One region of the Filimonas lacunae genome, then DNA from elsewhere that is predicted to be linked to it. Evidence: riboswitches for the same ligand, from Rfam matches in the RefSeq annotation. Region 1 holds a riboswitch; each other region holds the start of a gene.
What was found. Region 1 has a riboswitch for thiamine pyrophosphate ahead of pnuC (nicotinamide riboside transporter PnuC). Riboswitches for the same ligand answer to the same signal wherever they lie in the genome.
Positions count from the first base shown of each region.

Region 2: linked by a shared signal. The riboswitch ahead of FLA_RS21240 (HAD family hydrolase) and the one ahead of pnuC (nicotinamide riboside transporter PnuC) in region 1 are both predicted to bind thiamine pyrophosphate.
Region 3: linked by a shared signal. The riboswitch ahead of thiM (hydroxyethylthiazole kinase) and the one ahead of pnuC (nicotinamide riboside transporter PnuC) in region 1 are both predicted to bind thiamine pyrophosphate.
Region 4: linked by a shared signal. The riboswitch ahead of FLA_RS20800 (TonB-dependent receptor) and the one ahead of pnuC (nicotinamide riboside transporter PnuC) in region 1 are both predicted to bind thiamine pyrophosphate.

Region 1 is NZ_AP017422.1:6,847,119-6,851,650, reverse strand. It holds gene FLA_RS26995 (CHAT domain-containing protein) at 1-1,168, shown strand, start outside; gene pnuC (nicotinamide riboside transporter PnuC) at 1,195-1,851, opposite strand; TPP riboswitch at 1,839-1,942, opposite strand; gene FLA_RS26985 (YccF domain-containing protein) at 2,026-2,394, shown strand; gene FLA_RS26980 (DEAD/DEAH box helicase) at 2,487-4,532, shown strand, end outside.
Region 2 is NZ_AP017422.1:5,395,121-5,399,652, reverse strand. It holds gene FLA_RS21245 (MFS transporter) at 1-1,177, shown strand, start outside; gene FLA_RS21240 (HAD family hydrolase) at 1,174-1,824, opposite strand; TPP riboswitch at 1,927-2,025, opposite strand; gene FLA_RS21235 (hypothetical protein) at 2,256-2,489, shown strand; gene FLA_RS21230 (TonB-dependent receptor) at 2,702-4,532, shown strand, end outside.
Region 3 is NZ_AP017422.1:1,345,222-1,349,753, forward strand. It holds gene FLA_RS05580 (DUF1624 domain-containing protein) at 1-495, shown strand, start outside; gene FLA_RS05585 (YceI family protein) at 622-1,191, shown strand; gene FLA_RS05590 (YceI family protein) at 1,276-1,806, shown strand; gene FLA_RS05595 (hypothetical protein) at 1,836-2,243, shown strand; TPP riboswitch at 2,380-2,474, shown strand; gene thiM (hydroxyethylthiazole kinase) at 2,527-3,342, shown strand; gene thiE (thiamine phosphate synthase) at 3,329-3,964, shown strand; gene thiD (bifunctional hydroxymethylpyrimidine kinase/phosphomethylpyrimidine kinase) at 4,042-4,532, shown strand, end outside.
Region 4 is NZ_AP017422.1:5,289,563-5,294,094, reverse strand. It holds gene FLA_RS20810 (PASTA domain-containing protein) at 1-14, shown strand, start outside; gene FLA_RS20805 (rhodanese-like domain-containing protein) at 91-408, shown strand; gene FLA_RS20800 (TonB-dependent receptor) at 504-2,894, opposite strand; TPP riboswitch at 2,975-3,081, opposite strand; gene FLA_RS20795 (head GIN domain-containing protein) at 3,186-3,914, shown strand; tRNA gene FLA_RS20790 (tRNA-Met) at 3,976-4,047, shown strand; tRNA gene FLA_RS20785 (tRNA-Met) at 4,300-4,371, shown strand; gene FLA_RS20780 (hypothetical protein) at 4,425-4,532, opposite strand, start outside.

The sequences.
Region 1 (4,532 bases):
ACAACAGTTGCCGGTAACCACCTTGCTGGCTGCTATTCCCCAAAATGTGGTTGCGCTTGTTTTTTATGAAGGAGCCAACCAGCATTATTTGATAGAAGCCACTACAACAGGTATAGGAGCAATACATAGGGTAAGCAACCAGGTATTGCTAAGCGATTCTATTGTACAGTTTATGCAGCATTGGTTTGCCCGCGGCCCTGGGGCCATGTTCAACGCGCCTGAAACATTTTATCATCATTGCGCATTTATATATCAGGCGGTATTTGCTAACTACACCTGGAAAAAAGGCCTGCGTTACCTGCTTGTGGCGGATGGCGCGTTTAATTACCTGCCTTTTGATGCGCTGGTAACTGCTGACAGGTTTAGTAACAATTACAGCCAGTGGCCTTATTTGTACAAACAGGCAGTTATTTCCAAAGCCTATTCGCTGCAAACATGGTACTCCCAGCAAAACATGGTATATCACCAAGGAGGGCTTAGTGGTTTTTTTGTAGGCATCAATCAGCAACAAAGCCGGGTGATGCTGGATAACCGAAAGGAGTATGATATGCTGAGCAATGAAGTTAAAGGCCGGTATTTTCTCGACTCACTGGCAACTTACCCCACATTTGTAAACGAGATAGCAAAGGCGGCTGTATTGCATGTGAGCATGCATACTTCTGCACAGCCAGAACCGATGTTGCAATTGTACGACGCGCCTTTTTTTCTTTCCGATTTGCAATTTACCCGGTTTAATCCTGCCATAGTGGTGTTAAGTGCCTGTGGCACTGCAGAAGGTGTTTTGCTCAAAGGTGAAGGCGTCAACAGCCTGGAAAGAGGTTTTATAGCAGCAGGTGCCGGTGGCGTGCTGGGTAGTTTGTGGAATGTGAACGACAACACTGCTGTGGAGTTATCGGCCTTGTTTTATAAACAACTGGCCCGGCAACCCGATGCAGCAATGGCGCTGTATGCCGCAAGAAAAGAGTGGCTGTTACTGCATAATGATAACGCTGTTTTGCAACTGCCTTACTACTGGGCCACTTTTGAATATAGCGGTCACCTGCAACCTGTGCGCCTGCAAAGTGCCTGGCTATGGTATTATGTGTTGGCTTGCGTAGCAGTTGTTACAGGTGTATTATCTGCAACAGGCTACGTGTTCTATAAAAAGCGAAAAGCAATGTCCGTTTAGCAGGTTACCTGATATTATAGCAACAGTTAGGCGGATGCTGTTTTCTTGCTAAAAGTGCCGCCGTCGTTGTTGTTACCCTGCCGGGGACCGGCAATCTTTTTCCAGTCGAAATAGCCCGATATAGCTACCACAAACAGAAAAATGGTAAGACATGCCATTAAAGGCAACTCTTTGTGAAACAATAAGGGAACCGCAAACAGGTTAGATACATTCAAAAGTATCCAGTTTTCTACCTTGCGTTTAGCCAGCAGCCACATACCTGCCCATGCAGTGCAGCTAACCCAGGCATCCCAGACAGGGGTGGTAGAAGGGGTGAAATATTTAAGTGCGCTGAACAGGAACAGCCAGCCCACACCTATAATCAATGCAGTGATTTCCCATTCTTTTTTGCTGGTGTAACTAACCGGGATAGGCGATGTGTTGCGTTTTTTAATCCAGTATACCCAGCCGTAAATACTCATAATAAGGTAGTAGGCGTTTAACAACGACTCTGCATACAGCTTTACGCTAAACATTAACCAGGTGGTAATAATGGTGCTGATAATACCCGCCGGGTATAGCAGGATGTTGTTTTTACGGGCTAATAAAACTTCGGTAACTCCAAAAGCTACAGCAATCCATTCCGGAAAGCTCGTGTTCTGTACCTGCTCCGCAAAGAGCGATATCCAATGTTGTAAATTCATGTACTTCCTCCGCAGGCATTACCCTGTTCAGGTTCAACGGGTTTATCTCAGCCATAGCTGTTTGGCAACTATAGCACCCCGGGTTAATAATAAACTTGTTCGAAGCACAAAATTAAGTAATTACCGGCAAGCATTTTTTTGTAACTTTTCCTTTTACTCAAACGTAAAGGGATCATGAATGTGATTGGTAACCTTATCTGGCTAATTTTCGGTGGCTTTTTAGCTGCGATAGGCTATTTAGTGGGTGGATTGGTGCTGTGCTGTACCATTATCGGTATTCCCTTTGGCATCCAGTGCTTTAAGCTGGCAGGTTTGGTGCTATGGCCATTTGGCCGGCAGGTGACCAGTAATTCTGATTCTAACGGCTGTTTATCCTCCTTATTTAATATTATCTGGATTTTATGCGGCGGCTGGTACACGGCGCTGATGCACCTGTTTTTTGGTTTGCTGCTGTTTATCACCATCATAGGTATTCCGTTTGCCCGCCAGCATTTTAAACTGCTGGAAATTTCCATGATGCCCTTTGGCAAGCGGGTAGTGTAGTTTTTTGCAGGTACTGCACTTTTTTGTTTTGGTAACAGCCCCTAACTTGCGCCTGAAGGTACAGATTGTATATTTTTTTACTTGGTGTAAGCATGAATACTCCCCTTATTGATCGCTCTTCGCTGGCAGTTGTTGAAAACGAGAACTATGAAATTGGTTTTCTGTTTAACATGACAACTCCTAAACATATTGGTTTTCAACTGGAGCCGGTGGTAATAAGGCAGCAAAAGGGGCGTAAAAGCTTTAGCCGGTTGTTTATGGATAATAACGAGCATTGGGCTTATCTGAACCCCTTACCGGAAGAACTGTTTTACCTGTTATTCCATTTTTCCGACGGCCGTTTGTTCGAATTTATGGTAAACAGCGGCAGCACCTACCTGAAAAATCATGCACAGCCCTGGTTAATGCTCAACGACAAGGATATTTTGCGTTTGCGTAACCATTACCTGGACCTGCTGCACCAGGTATGGCCCTATTTGCTGGAAAACGGTAATTTATACGTGCTGAAAGAAGGCAATTTCAGCGATGTCAACATCAAGCCTTTACAGGTAAGTGAGCATTTTGTAGAAATTCATTTTACTGCTGCTAAAGATGCCGCTTCCATTACCATACAAATGAACGTACAAACAGTACGTGACAAAGCGCCTAACCGCGTGTTCCTGTTTAAATCTCTTTTCTTTTTAATAGACGATATTCTGCACCTGCCATCCAGTGCCGGCGATGTAAGCGTGCTGGACATGTTTAAAAAAGGCGAACTGCGCTTTCCGGTGCGCGACAGGCAGGAGGTTACCAACTCCTTCCTCATACCGCTGCAACAGCAATACCCGCTGGAATGTAAAGAAGGGCTGCAGTTTGAAGTAGTGCATACCGAACCGCAAACCCGCATTGCATTAAGCGAGTTTAACGGCCAGTACCTGATGTTGCAGCCCCAGTTTATGTATGATGACGTGTTGATCGACTACGATGAAGAGACAGATTTTTTTCATGAAAAGAATGAGGTGCTGTATGTGATCAGGCGCAACAAAACGCTGGAAAAAAACACCTACGAGCATTTGCGCAACCTGCACGCCAAATTTAAAAACCAGCGTAACAATCGTTACTACTATGTGCCTTTTGATGAGGTGATGAAGGGCAACTGGTTTATTAAAATGAACCAGCAATTGCAGGATGCCGGATACACTGTATATGGCCTGCAGGACTTAAAACGCTTTAAATACAATACCAATACTCCCCGGTTCGAGATCATTGCCAAAAGCACTATCGACTGGTTTGATCTGAAAATCAAGGCCTACTGGGGCGACCAGGAGGTGGGCATGAAGGATATTCGCAAAGCCATCTTAAACAGGCAGGATACCATTTTACTAAAAGATGGTACACTGGGTGTAATACCGCATGAGTGGTTTGATAAATACGGTATGCTGTTTAAAGTGGGTAACGAAGCTGATGGAAAACTACAACTGAACAAGCTGCACTATTCTGTGCTGGACGAGTTACAGGAGCAGCTGGCCGATAAGAAGCTGCAAAAAGAAATAGAAGAAAAGAAAAGACGCTTACTGCAATGCAACGAGCTGGAAACGCAAGCCCCTTCCACTGCTTTACAGGCAAGTTTACGTCCTTACCAGCTGGCTGGATTTCAGTGGATGCAAAGCCTGGATCAACTGGGCTGGGGTGGATGTCTGGCAGATGATATGGGCCTGGGTAAAACCTTGCAAACCATCACATTCATCCAATACCTGAAAGAGAAATATCCCGGCAGCACGCAGCTGGTAGTATGTCCTACCTCCCTTATTTTTAACTGGGAAGCGGAAATTCAAAAATTCTGTCCTTCTATGCAATACCTGTTGCATTACGGCCAGCAGCGCGACTTTACAGAAGAGCAGTTTGAAAAGGTAGATGTGGTATTAACCAGCTATGGAGTAGTTCGTAATGATCTGACTCATTTGCAATCCTTTAAATGGAACTACATCATATTGGACGAAAGTCAGACCATTAAAAATGCCGATGCACAGGTAAGTAAAGCCGTATACCAGTTACAGTCTACCAACAAACTGATATTAAGCGGTACACCGGTGCAAAATAATACGTTCGATCTGTACTCGCAGTTTCACTTTGTAAATCCCGGCCTGCTGGGTGGTAAA
Region 2 (4,532 bases), 1.5 Mb from region 1:
AATAGCTATTCAGCCTGCCAGGGCCACAAAGGGGGAGGTGGTGCTGGTGTCGCTTGCCACTTTCCTTGTTTTCTTTCAGGGTTTTATGGTGGCTCCTTTATTGCCGGAACTGGCAGATTTTTTTCACACCTCTGTCCGGCGAATGAGTTTTATAGAGCCTGTTTATTTATTAGGATATGGTTTGTTTACACTTGTGTATGCTCCGTTGAGCGATCGTTATGGCAGGTTTGCTATCATAGCGTTTTCTTTATCCCTGTTTGTTGTTTTTACTTTTAGTACGGCATGGGTAGCAAATGCGCATCAAATGATTTTGTTACGGCTGTTAACGGGCATCAGTGCTGCCGGTATAGCGCCTACCACCATTAGCTGGATCAGCGATCGCTTTCCTTATAAAGAAAGGGGATATGCGTTAGGTGTGTTCTTTGGTTGTATGGCAGGAGGAACGGCTTTAGGCTCTAGTACCGGGGCGTTGTTGGCTGGTGTAGTGGGATGGAGAGTGTTGTTTGTGGTTGTTGCATTTGCCGGGTGTATGGTATTGTTGTTGAATGTGTATTACCGGCGTCGCATTTTTCTGCAGGTGCCCCGCCTTTCGCAACAAACCTCCCTGGTAGCCACTTTCAGAGAAATACTATCCACGTCAAGAGCAAGGGGTACTTACTTTTTCGTTTTTGAGAATGGATTGTTTCATAGCGGGGTGTTTGCCTGGTTAGGGGTTTATTTCTATCACTATTTTCATTTAAATGAGCGCGAGATTGGATTGGCGCTTCTAGGGTATGGCATACCGGGTTTGTTATTGGGTTCTGTGCTCGGGCGTATGGCAGATAGAATAGGTAGAAAGAAAGTGATTCCGGCAGGTATTCTGTTAGGGGGCTGCGTTGTTATTGCTTTAAGCTGTATCCCGCCGTTGTTTATTGCATGCGTACTTGTTACTTTATTATCGTTCAGCTTTGATCTTACCCATCCGTCATTAGCAGTGATTGTAACCTCTTTTAATAGTAAAAATGCAGGTGGCTCTACCGGGCTATTTGCTTTTTTTCTTTTTGCCGGATATGGTTTTGGAAGTTTGCTGTTTAGTTTATTGGTTTCGGCAGGGTTTGTTGAAACACTGCGTGTATTTGGTGTAATGGCGGTGCTGGCATCTTTGGCAGCAAGGATGTTTTTTAAAAACGAGCATTAAAGCCAACCTTCCATGGGATAACAGTGTAACATGCCATCTGCTATGTCAAAGGCGGTTGCACTGTTGCCATTGGAAAAACCTATCACTGTCATCCCCGCCTTTTTTCCTGCCTGTATGCCATGGTACGAGTCTTCAATCACTACACATTCTTCCGGCAGTACCTGTAGCTTCCTGGCTGTGGTAAGATATACATCGGGGTGTGGCTTACTGTTGGCTTCCTGTTCTGCAGAAGATACCACATCAAACAAATGCGCTATCCCGGCACGCTCCAGGCATAAGGGAATAAAGAAAGCCGGCGAATTGGTGGCCAGGCCGATTTTGAAACCTTTTGATTTTAAATGTTGTATAAATTCTCTGATATATGCAATTTCGCAATCAGTAGTTTTTATCAGCTCCATTACTCTGGCTATTACCATTTGTTCTACTTCTTTAACAGCCACATGTGCCCAGGGGTATTTTGCAAACCAGAACAGCGACGCTTCCGTCATTGTCATGGTGCGGGTTAGCTGGCAGTCTTCCTCCGTCATGGTTACGCCCAGTGAAGTAAAAACTTCGCGTTCTGCTGTTGACCAGAATCCTTCACTGTCAATAACAACTCCGTCCATATCAAAAATCACCGCCTTCTTGTTGTAAAAGAGTTCTTTCATTGCGTACTGTATAAAACCGGGAGATGATAACAGCCTATATTATATACGCTGTGTTTAATATATGTGCTTCAGGAGAAAACGAAACAAACGGGAGGTTGATAACTGGTTCCGGTTGCTTTTCCCTTCGTCGGTATTAACCGCATCAGGTTCAAAGAGTTTTTCTCAATTCTGCTGTTTGGCAGAATACCCCTAAAGCACTACAAAGATAACTGGCCGGCTACCTGAAAAACGTGATTTTGTACAATAATTTCCGGATATGGGTATTGTGCCCTAGTTTTGCTGCACTTTATTAACAGTATTTGCGACATCTTTCTGTTATATTACTCCTGGTAGCTTTTCTTGCACAATGTTTTTGCAAGACGTTTATCGTTGCAGATTACTATGTAAATACGGCGGCCTTTGCACAGAATTGTGAAAACAAGGCCAAACCGATGATGCATTGTAATGGTAAATGCCAGATGATGAAAAAGCTGAAACAGCAGGAGAATAAAGAAAAACAAAACACCGGGCAGAAAGGCGAGAATAAAACAGAGGTGTTATCCAGGCAATCTTACTTCGCTAGCGTAGAGTATACTCAATCATCCTTTTCACAAAGCTTCTTTACCCGGAACAACAACCTGGTAAAAGACATGGCTGCCGAAATCTTCCATCCGCCTGCAGCATAGCCTGCCTTCTTTTCAACAGCACATGGGGTGTATCATGCACATGCCGTAATAGCGGTATCTGTTCTGTTATATCTGTAGCTGTATTCATTATTCCCACTTTCATTTTATCGTTCCAGGCTGGTATGCCTTTTATCTGTATCACTCTATAGTGATGTACGGATAGGGATAGGTGTGTCCGGCTGGTGCATTCAACTGTATTTAAAAAAAAAAGGATGAAAAAGATATTGGCATTCGTGTGCACCATATTCCTGTTTGCCTATGGGCATGCGCAAAAGGCAGGAATGTTTACGGGTAAAGTATATGATGCATTGAGTAAAGAACCTGTGGCGGGCGCCGTAATTACCGGGGTAGACACACAAACGGTTATTACTGATGTAAACGGCAGTTTTACTATTTACACCAACGGTACCACTTTAACCGTTTCGTGTATGGGTTTTGAGAAAAGGACAATTAACGCTGGCAATACCTCATTAGCGGTGGCATTAAAACCATCGGACAAACAATTACAGCAGGTGGTGGTAAGCGCCAACCGCACTGCCGAAAAAAGGAACGAGGTGCCTGTAGCCATTGCAGTCATCAGCAAACAAACTATTGAAGACACCAAAGCGCAGCGTTTAGATCAGCTGCTAAACAAGGTGAGTGGTGTGTTTATGGTAAACCTGGGTAACGAGCAGCACGAAATGAGCATCCGTCAGCCCATGACCACCAAAAGCGTTTTCCTGTATATGGAAGATGGCATACCTATTCGCACCACCGGCGTGTATAACCACAATGCGTTACTGGAAATGAACATGGCAGCAGCTAAAAGCATAGAGGTGATTAAAGGGCCTTCTTCTGCCTTGTATGGTGCAGAAGCTATTGCGGGCGCTGTCAATATTATCACACAATCTGCTCCTGCGTATACGGCTGGTACTGTAAGCGCACAAATGAACAACAAAGGATATAAAAGAACCGATGCACAAATAGGTACCTCTATTGGCAAATGGGGCATTATGGCCAGTGGTTATTATGCCAACAGAACCGATGGGCCTATTGAGTTCAGCAATTTTCATAAGTCTATTGTATCGCTGCGTACAGACTATCGCGCCAGTGATAAGCTTACCTGGGCCAATACTTTTACCTACATGGATTATAACTCTGATATGACCGGCACGCTGGACAGTATCAAGTTTGCGCAGAAAAACCTGAGTTCGCAACAATCGTTCACCTACCGTAAAGTATATGCGTTGCGTTACAAGTCTATGCTCAATTATCAATGGAAGCAGGGTAGTGCCAGCAATGTTTCTTTCCTGTTCCGTGATAACTCGGTAAAGCAAAATCCTTCTTATTCTATTGGCACTACTACTGATGCTACCCGTTTTCGCGGACAGATTAATGAAAACGCTTTTCGTACGTTTGCTTTGTTCCTGCAACACACACAGCAATTCCATTGGTTGCATAGCAAGTTGATTGCAGGCGCCAGCGTGGATGTAAGCCCGCAGCGTTACAAGGCGCAGTTTATTTCTATTCATAAAGATGTGGCTTCTGGCAAGTATGATAGCTATTCTACCAACACGCCCGATTCTTTGCTGAGCAATTATACTACTGGTATCACCAATTATGCCGCGTATGTAGATTATGAAGTAAGTCCCATGCGTAATGTGAAACTGGTGGGTGCTGTCCGTTACGATGCTTTCCGGTATAACTATACCAACAAGCTGCCGGTAAGTACTACTTCTGGCGCGGCTTCTACTATTAACAACTACAGTAGAATAGCGCCTAAATTAGGGGTAACGTACAATACGCGTTATATAGGCTTTTACGGCAACTACAGCCAGGGCTATGTACCGCCTCAGTTGACTGAGCTGTATAGCGGGACAGTGAATGCCCCTTACCTGCAACCACAAACTTTTTATAACTATGAAGTGGGTGGCTGGATTTCGTTACTGGGCAATAAACTGTATGCCGATTGGAGTGTGTACCTGATGAATGGCAGCAATGAAATTATATCTGTAAAGCAGCCGGATAATACCTACGTGAACCAGAATACGGGCAAAACAAGGC
Region 3 (4,532 bases), 2.3 Mb from region 1:
GAAGCAGTGGTAAGAAAGCGTATTTTATTACGTGCGGGATGTGGTGCTTTGTTACTTTTTGTGGTGATAAGGTGGGTGAATATATATGGCGATCTGGTGCCAAGAGTTGTATATAATGAAGGATGGAAAACGGTGTTATCATTTATAAATGTTTCCAAGTACCCACCTTCACTGGATTATCTGTTAATAACATTAGGCCCAGCATTGATAGTGCTTTCCGCGATTGATAGTGTACAGGTAAAAGCCAGTAATCCGGCGTTGGTTTTTGGTCGCGTGCCCTTCTTTTATTACCTGTTGCATTTATACCTGGCGCGAAGTCTGGGTTACCTGGCAGCGGTGTTAACAGGTGTGCATAGTGCTGAACAATGGACGGGTTTTGGTTTGCCGGTAGTGTACGGGGTGTGGTTATTTGTGGTAATCATATTATATTTTCCATGCAAGTGGTACATGAAATTTAAGGCAAAACGTAACGATTGGTGGTTAAGTTATTTGTAGTTTTAACAAGCTAAGGGTGCTATACTACAGGTTACCTGCTATAAAAGTTACCTGATATAAAATACCTTTGCTATCCGGAATAATTTCCGGCATTTAAGCAATCCATAAAAGAACAAAACAAGAAGTATGAAAAAAATTGCAGTTGCACTTTCTACCCTGCTTATTTCAGCAGCGTCTTTTGCACAAACATGGAGCGTTGATAAAGCGCATTCAAGATTAGGTTTTGGTATTACCCACATGACTATTTCTCAGTTTGAAGGTAACTTCAAAAGCTTTGAAGCTTCTATCACTTCTTCTAAAGAAGATTTCTCTGATGCCGTGTTTGAAATTTCTGCAGATGTTAACACCATCAACACCGACATTGAAAAAAGAGACGAGCATGTGAAAAGTGCGGATGTTCTGGATGCAGCTAAATATCCTAAGCTGACTTTCAAAAGCACTTCTTTCAAGAAAGTATCTGGCAAGCAGTACAAACTGGTTGGTGACCTTACTTTCCATGGTGTAACCAAGCCTGTTACTTTAGACGTTGTTTACAATGGTAATGTAACTAACCCAATGAGCAAAAAAACTGTAGCTGGTTTCCGTTTCACCGGCTCTTTCAAACGTTCTGATTTTGGTATTGCCCCAGGTTTTCCTGAAGCTATGTTGAGCGATGAAGTTCAACTGCTGGCTAACGGCGAGTTTACTAAAAACTAATTTATTTTTATAATGAAGCCTTCTTTTATGGTACCCGTTGCCAGAAAAGAAGGCTTTGTTTTTCACCATTAATTTTACGCACTCATGAAAAAGATGCTTTTAACTGCTGGTGCAGTTGTTACACTTGTTGCGATGTTTTCTTTTACTGCTATTCAAAACTGGAACATTGCGGATAAGTATTCTGTAGTTTTTTCTAACTCCAATGTAAACGGCATATTTAAAAAATTAACCGGCACTATTGCGTTTGACGCAGCAAATCCCGCTCAGTCTAAATTTGATATTGCTATTGATGTAGCTTCTATCAACACCGGTAATGCTTTACAAAACAAGCACGCCAAAGAAGCGGAATGGTTTGATGCAACTAAGTATCCCCAAATTAAATTTACCTCTTCTAAAATTGTGAAAAGTGGCGCTGGTTTTACCGCTACCGGTACACTGGAAATAAAAGGAGTGAAGAAAGAAGTTTCCCTGCCATTTACTTTTAAAGCAGCTGGTAATGCAGGCACCTTTGCAGGTTCTTTCAGCATTAACAGAAGTGATTTTAATGTAGGTAAAAAAGGTGGTGAAGTAGATGAGGCGGTTAAAATTGAAGTAACCATCCCGGTTGTTAAGTAATTATCTCCATTCCACGTTAACACTTCAATATGTTTATAAGATCACTATTATTAGGTATTATAGCGGGGTTGCTGGCAGGGGTGGCATCGTGGTTATATCAGAAACAGGTGTACCTCGAAGCTACTGCTACCGATTTTGCTACGGTGGTTAAAACCTCCAATATTTTTATTGGCTCACTGATAGGTGGTTTGCTGGCAGCTGTTGGCTACTGGCTTACTATTAAAATTTTAAAGAGCAAAGGGGAGATTGTATTCAACCTCATTTTTGTGGTACTGTCTTTTGCCAGCATTCTTAAAATTTTATCTTTTTCACTGCCGCCAACATCAGAAGATGATCCGGCGCTGCTGATTGGCCTTACTGTGCCTATGCACTTTTTCCCGGCTTTGGCCTGGTTTACTTTAAAACCTCTTTTTTTCCCGGCTAAAGCTGCTGAATAGCACTATTGCCGGGAAATGGTTGTGAGTTGGTTACCTGTAGCAATTACCGGTTACCAACTTCCAACTTACTACCTGCTTACCTGTTACCTTCCTCCATTTTCATTGTTGCCTGTTTTCAATATTTTCCTATAACTTGCAAGTGCTTTAGGGGTGTCCTGGCAGAGGACTGAGATCATACCCTTGTTACCTGATACGGTTAGTACCGTCGTAGGGAAAAGCTATGATTCTTCCTGTATTCTGCTGCCGTTTGCCCACTCCTTTTATCTCTAAATCTGTGTAAAAAATGATACAACCGCTGCAACTATGGCACAAGGTGTTGGCTGTGCGCAATAATGCCCCGCTGGTGCATAACATTACCAACTATGTAGTAATGAATAATACTGCCAATGCGCTGCTGGCAGTGGGTGCTTCGCCGGTAATGGCCCATGCGCATGAAGAAATGGAAGATATGGTAAACATAGCCGGAGCGTTGGTGGTGAATATCGGCACCCTGGATAGTTATTGGGTAACCAGCATGTTAAAAGCCATCGGGCAGGCGCAACAATTGCAAAAGCCCTGGGTGCTGGACCCCGTAGGTGCGGGCGCTTCCCAATACCGTAACCAGGTGTTACACCAGTTGTTGCAGGCAGGTTCGCCCGCTGTTATCCGGGGTAACGCTTCCGAAATTTTATCACTGGCCAATACCGTTTCTGCTACCAAGGGTGTAGATAGCACCCACAGCAGCGAGCAGGCTTTACAAGCTGCGCAAGCGGTGAGCGCATCTTTTAATACGGTGGTATGTGTATCTGGCGAAACGGATTTCATTGTTTACAACAACACTATTACAGGAGTAAGTAATGGTCATGCTTTAATGACGCGTGTAACCGGCCTGGGCTGTACTGCTTCGGCTATTACCGGCGCTTTTTGTGCAGTGGCCGATGGGCATTATAAAGATGCGGCTATTGCAGCTATGGCAGTAATGGGCGTAGCGGGTGAAATTGCTGCTGCTAAATCAGATGGCCCCGGATCGTTACAAATGCACTTTATTGATGCTTTATATAATTTATCAGAAGAAGCTTTTGTAAACCATGTAAAGCTGAGCACGCATGAATCCTTTTGATTATCATCTGTACCTGGTTACCGACGAAAACGCCTGCCTGGGACGCGATCTGTTATGGGTGGTGGAGGAAGCGGTGAAAGGCGGAGTGGACATTGTACAGTTAAGGGAAAAGCAGATGGACTCAGCGGCTTTTATCACCCGTGCGTGCAGGTTAAAAGCTTTGCTGGATAAATACAATGTTCCCTTAATTATTAATGATAACCTGCCGGTAGCTATTGCGGCTGATGCGCATGGAATACATGTGGGTAACAGTGATATGCCGCCGGTAACAGTACGCAGCAAATGGAATGATACCGCCATTCTTGGCTACTCCATTGAGTATGAAGCACAGTTGGGTACTGCTCATGCAGCCGTTGCAGATTACCTGGCGCTGAGTCCCGTATTTTCTACCACCACTAAAACGGATACAGTTACTGAATGGGGGCTGGAAGGGGTAGCACGCATCCGGCAATTAACAGGTAAACCGCTGGTGGCTATTGGCAATATCTCTGCAGACAATGCAGGCGCCATTATACAAGCGGGGGCAGATTGCCTGGCGGTAGTGTCTGCTATTTGTTCGGCTGCTTCACCTGCCAAAGCTGCGGAAGCATTACGGGAAAAGATCATTCAACATAAATCATAGGCTGTATTCACCCATCAAAGTCAATTGTTTACCAAAGCATTTGACATCCTCAAATGCGTTTATTTCAAACAGATCATATGAATGTATACAAATATGCGCCTGTACTTACCATTGCCGGATCGGATAGTGGTGGTGGTGCCGGCATACAGGCTGATATTAAAACCATCAGTTCGCTGGGGTGCTATGCAGCATCTGCCATTACTGCTGTAACCGTGCAAAATACCCTGGGGGTAAGCGGCATACATGCTATACCGGTTGATATAGTATGTGCACAGGTGAAAGCGGTAATGGATGATATACAACCAGTTGCTATTAAAATAGGGATGGTGCATAGCAAAGAACTGGCACTGGCGTTGGCAGCAACCTTACAGGCTTATCCGCAGGTGCCCATAGTGCTGGACCCTGTAATGATTTCAACCAGCGGGCATAAGCTCATAGAAGACGAAACCATTGCTATACTCAAAGAGCGGTTGTTTCCACTGGCCGCCATCATTACCCCTAACCTGGATGAAGCGGCGGTATTATGCGGGCGAAAACTGGAATCGGTGCGGGATATGGAAGAGGCAGC
Region 4 (4,532 bases), 1.6 Mb from region 1:
ATAGTGCACATTAACATAAACTAACAGCCATATGAGAAAAAAATAAACATAATCAGATACCCTAATTAATTATAATATACAAGTACAAGTATGAACACAATTACATTTGAAGAACTCAAACCACGGATGGATAGTGGGGAACAGGTAAATCTGCTGGATGTTCGGGAAGACCATGAGAGAGCTGATTACAACATAGGCGGAGCACATATTCCACTTGGCAAAGTACAGATGATGCAGTTGGATGATATTGAAGACTGGAAAGATAAGGAGGTGATCGTTTACTGTCGCAGTGGTAACAGAAGTGTAGTAGCAGCTATGTTTATGGAACAGATTGGTTTTAAAAATGTAGTGAACCTGGTGGGTGGCATGTTAAACTGGAAGGAGAAAGAAGAACAGCAACACGGCTAATATTTTTCCGGGTATTATACAGGCATTAGAGAAATCAAAATAAAAAATGGGGTAGTGATCGCTACCCCATTTTTGCTTTTTATACCAATAAACTATTACAGTTTGATGTTAACACCCAACATAAAGTTAGTGCCTGCCATAGTAGAGTAATAGATGTAGTTAGTAGGTGTACCATCATAAATACCGGGGTAATTGGCGCCATTAGCTTCGTATTTCCGGTTAAACAGGTTGTTTACCTGGCCGGTAAAATTCCATTCATTAAACAGGAAGTGTTTTACAGTCCAGATTACTCTGGCATCCTGTACATAGTAATCGTTTAGCTTACGCTCATTATCCTGCGTGTTATCCAGGTATTGTTTGCCTACATATTTGCTTAGCAGGCTTAGCTCCAGGTTTTTTACCGGGGTAAGGTTAATGCTGCCACCTACAATAATAGCAGGAGAGAAGGATATGTCTGTGTTACTATAAGCTGTAGCCTGTTGTCCTAACAGTTTGCCATTGCCGTCATATTCATCTATATAAGAGGTAAAGGCTTTTATTTTGTTGCGGCTGATGGTGGTGTTGGCCTGTATATTTAACCATTTGTTCAATACTACGCCACCTTGTAATTCCAGACCCAGACGATAGCTGTTAGGCGTATTGATGCGTGTGTAGGCGCCTACATCGTTTCTCGCGCCTGTTAGCACCAACTGATCTTTATATAACATATAGTATACAGTAGCGCCCCAGTTGTAACGGCCTTGCTTTCTTTCCACGCCCAATTCAAAATCGTGCAGGGTTTCTTTTTTAGGCTGTTGAACCTGTTGTGCTTCAAAATCGGTACGGTTGGGCTCTTTATTCGCTAAAGCATAGCTGAAATAAGCGTTCCAGCCATTACGGTTGTAGCTGATGCCTGCTTTGGGATTAATGAAGTTGAAGTTGCGCTTGATAAATAAACCAGGATTACTTTCAAAGCCATCTATATTGTATTGTACGTGTCTGTATTGAAGGTCTCCAAATAGGCTCCAGTTACGGTTGAGCTGGTGAAGCCATTTGGCGTACGCATTCATATCTGTTTTACGGGCAGTAAGATAATAATATTGATAATCTTTAGGAATGCCCATGTTGGCCCAGATGATGTTGCCATAGTGCTTGCCATCGTAAATAGTCCAGCTACCACCAAAGGTTATTTCATTACTAGGTTGCTTGTATTGCAATGAGAAGGTTTGTCCATAAAAGTAGTTGTTCAGCCACAAGTCTCTTACCAGGTCGGTAGAATCGTAAGAGGTGCCATTGAGCACTACGTTTGGTAAGCCATAATCGGCATAAAACTGGTTGGCTACATACTCTTCATAATAGCCTTTACCCCTGGTTAAGAAAGATGCTATGTTCAGAGTCCAGTCGTTGCCCAAAGCCTGGTTCACAAATAACTGGTAGTGATCCTGCTGGTAGTTATCGGTTTGGTTGTCGTAAGGAGTTCCGGGTTTGTCCAGGCCGGCAGGGTTATAGGTTCTGTTGCCGGTTGCCAGTATATAATCTGGTACACCATACCAGGCCTGGTAGGTTTTTTCTTTGCCGGTAATAAGATTAAAACGTACGGATGTGTTTTTGCTTACATAAGCTCCGGTAAGGTATAGTGCTTTCAGATCGGAAGATGCTCTGTCTATATATCCATCACTTTGTAAACGACTGATACGTGCATCTACTGTAAAGTGATCGTTAATAAGGCCTGTACCTGCTTTAATAGTATTTTTCCAGGTATTGAACGAGCCAAAGCTGTTATTGCTTTCGGCATACGGCTTTTCACTGAACTCGTTGGTGGCTATGTTAAGGGTGGCTCCGAAAGCACCGGCGCCATTGGTAGAGGTACCTACACCCCGTTGTATCTGAATGCTGCTGGCAGAAGATGCCAGATCGGGAAGGTCTACAAAAAAGCTACCCTGACTTTCCGCATCGTTGTAAGGGATACCGTTTAATGTTACGTTAATGCGAGAGCCATCGGTGCCCCTGATGCGCATGGCAGTATAACCAACACCATTACCTGCGTCTGAGTTGACAATCACGGAAGGCGTTTGATTGAGCAGGAAAGGTAAGTCCTGCCCCAGGTTTTGTTTAGCGATGTCTGCTTTATCAATATTGGTTTTAGTAAAAGGAGCTTTGTCGGATGCCCGGATAGCGCGAACTTCCAGTGGAGCTAACATGTAGTCCAGCTCTTCCAGCGTAAGTGTAAGGCTTGAAGCGCCCTGCTGTAAAGTAACGGACTGCTTCACTGTTTTTTTACCTACCGCTTCCAGCGTCAGGTCGTAATTGCCGGTTTCACCTGGTGTAAATACAATATCTCCGCTATTGTTGCTGATGATGGTCCACTTTTTACCCTCTTTGCTGAAAGTAGCGTTGATGCCTGCCAGTGGCTGGTGTTGCTGGCTGTTTACTTTTAAGTTTAGAGTTTGTGCTTGGGTAAAAACGGCTGCCAATACAGCGGTTAATGTTCCCAGAAAATGCTTCATGTTCCTGTTAGTTTACTTGCGTTAAATAAATGAGGAACAGAGAAATAGTACTGGCAGAGGAAAGAGGGCACACATATACACAAAAGAAAGCTGGCCTTTCCCTTCGCAGGCATTACCCTGTTCAGGTTCTACGGGTATTATCTCAGCCTTTTGCCTGTTACAGCGCAAAGCACCCCGAGGAATATTGTTTCCGGTGTTAGACCCGGAATAACGCTGCAAATTAAACACAGAAAATTTAAATTCACTGTAACATTATTTTTTTACAGCCGTTACACGTATAAATTCGTTGATATGAAATTGAAGTTAGTAGCCCTTTTAGGAATATTCTGCCTGGTGGCAGGTTGCGATATCACTGCCCAGGAAACGATAGTGCACGATGCCAATGCCCAGGTGCGTACTGTAGGCGCTTTTACAGGCGTGGAAGTGGGCGGGGCCATGGTGGTATATATATCACAGGGAAAAACACAGGCAGTGGCTGTAAGCGCCAGTGATGAAAAATATGTGGCCAAGATTAAAACAGAGGTAAAGAATGGTGTTTTATATATTCATCCGGAGTCTGGTGCGTGGAATGGCTGGAACTGGGGTAATAAAAATATTAAAGCCTATGTAACTGTTACTGAATTAAACAATCTGGAAGTGAATGGCGCTTCAACGGTGCAGGTAAGTGGAAGCATTCATGTGAAACAGCTGAATATGGAAGTTTCCGGTGCCAGTTCATTTAAAGGTGCATTAGCCGGTTCCTCCATTAACCTGGAAGCTACAGGGGCATCCAGTGTTACTGTATCTGGTAGTGTGGATGTGTTCAATGTAGAAGCCAGTGGCGCCAGCAGTGTAAAAGGCTACGACTTAACTACTGCCACCTGCAATGCAGAAGCTTCCGGTGCATCGGGCATCAGCATTACTGTAACTAAAGAATTAAGTGCAGAAGCCAGTGGTGCTAGCAGCATAGGATATAAGGGTAGCGCGGTTGCTAAAAACATTGAAACAAGCGGCGCTTCTTCTATAAAGAGAAAAGATTGATAAACAAAGTATTAAAAGATTTGGCGGGTGTACTAATTGCTCCTACATTTGCAATCCAAATCGCGAAGTAGAGCAGCGGTAGCTCGTCGGGCTCATAACCCGAAGGTCAGAGGTTCGATCCCTCTCTTCGCAACTTCTGAAAGGTCTCATTCGAGACCTTTTTTCGTTTATGTATTATCCTTGGAATTAATAGTAAAGTATATCTGGTCATGTATGTGGTTTATATACTTGATCCGGCTATTCTGCTCCACAAGTTTTACACGGTCCCTGATAAAATTTATGAATCGACAACACTTCTTCGTTAGGATAAGCACAAGCTAAAATTCTTAAAAAAATAATTTCTTCTTGTTTATATCAGTAATAGTTCTACATTCGCTGTCCAAATCGCGAAGTAGAGCAGCGGTAGCTCGTCGGGCTCATAACCCGAAGGTCAGAGGTTCGATCCCTCTCTTCGCAACTTAATAAATAAAAAAGGCTTCATTTTGAAGCCTTTTTTATTTTCTTTAATCTTTACTTCGTTGATTCGAGTGCTTTAATTCTCTCTTTCATTTCCTGCATGTCTTTATTTTGCTGGATAATATACAGCGTAAGCTCTTCTATTTTTTTTAGCAGCAATAC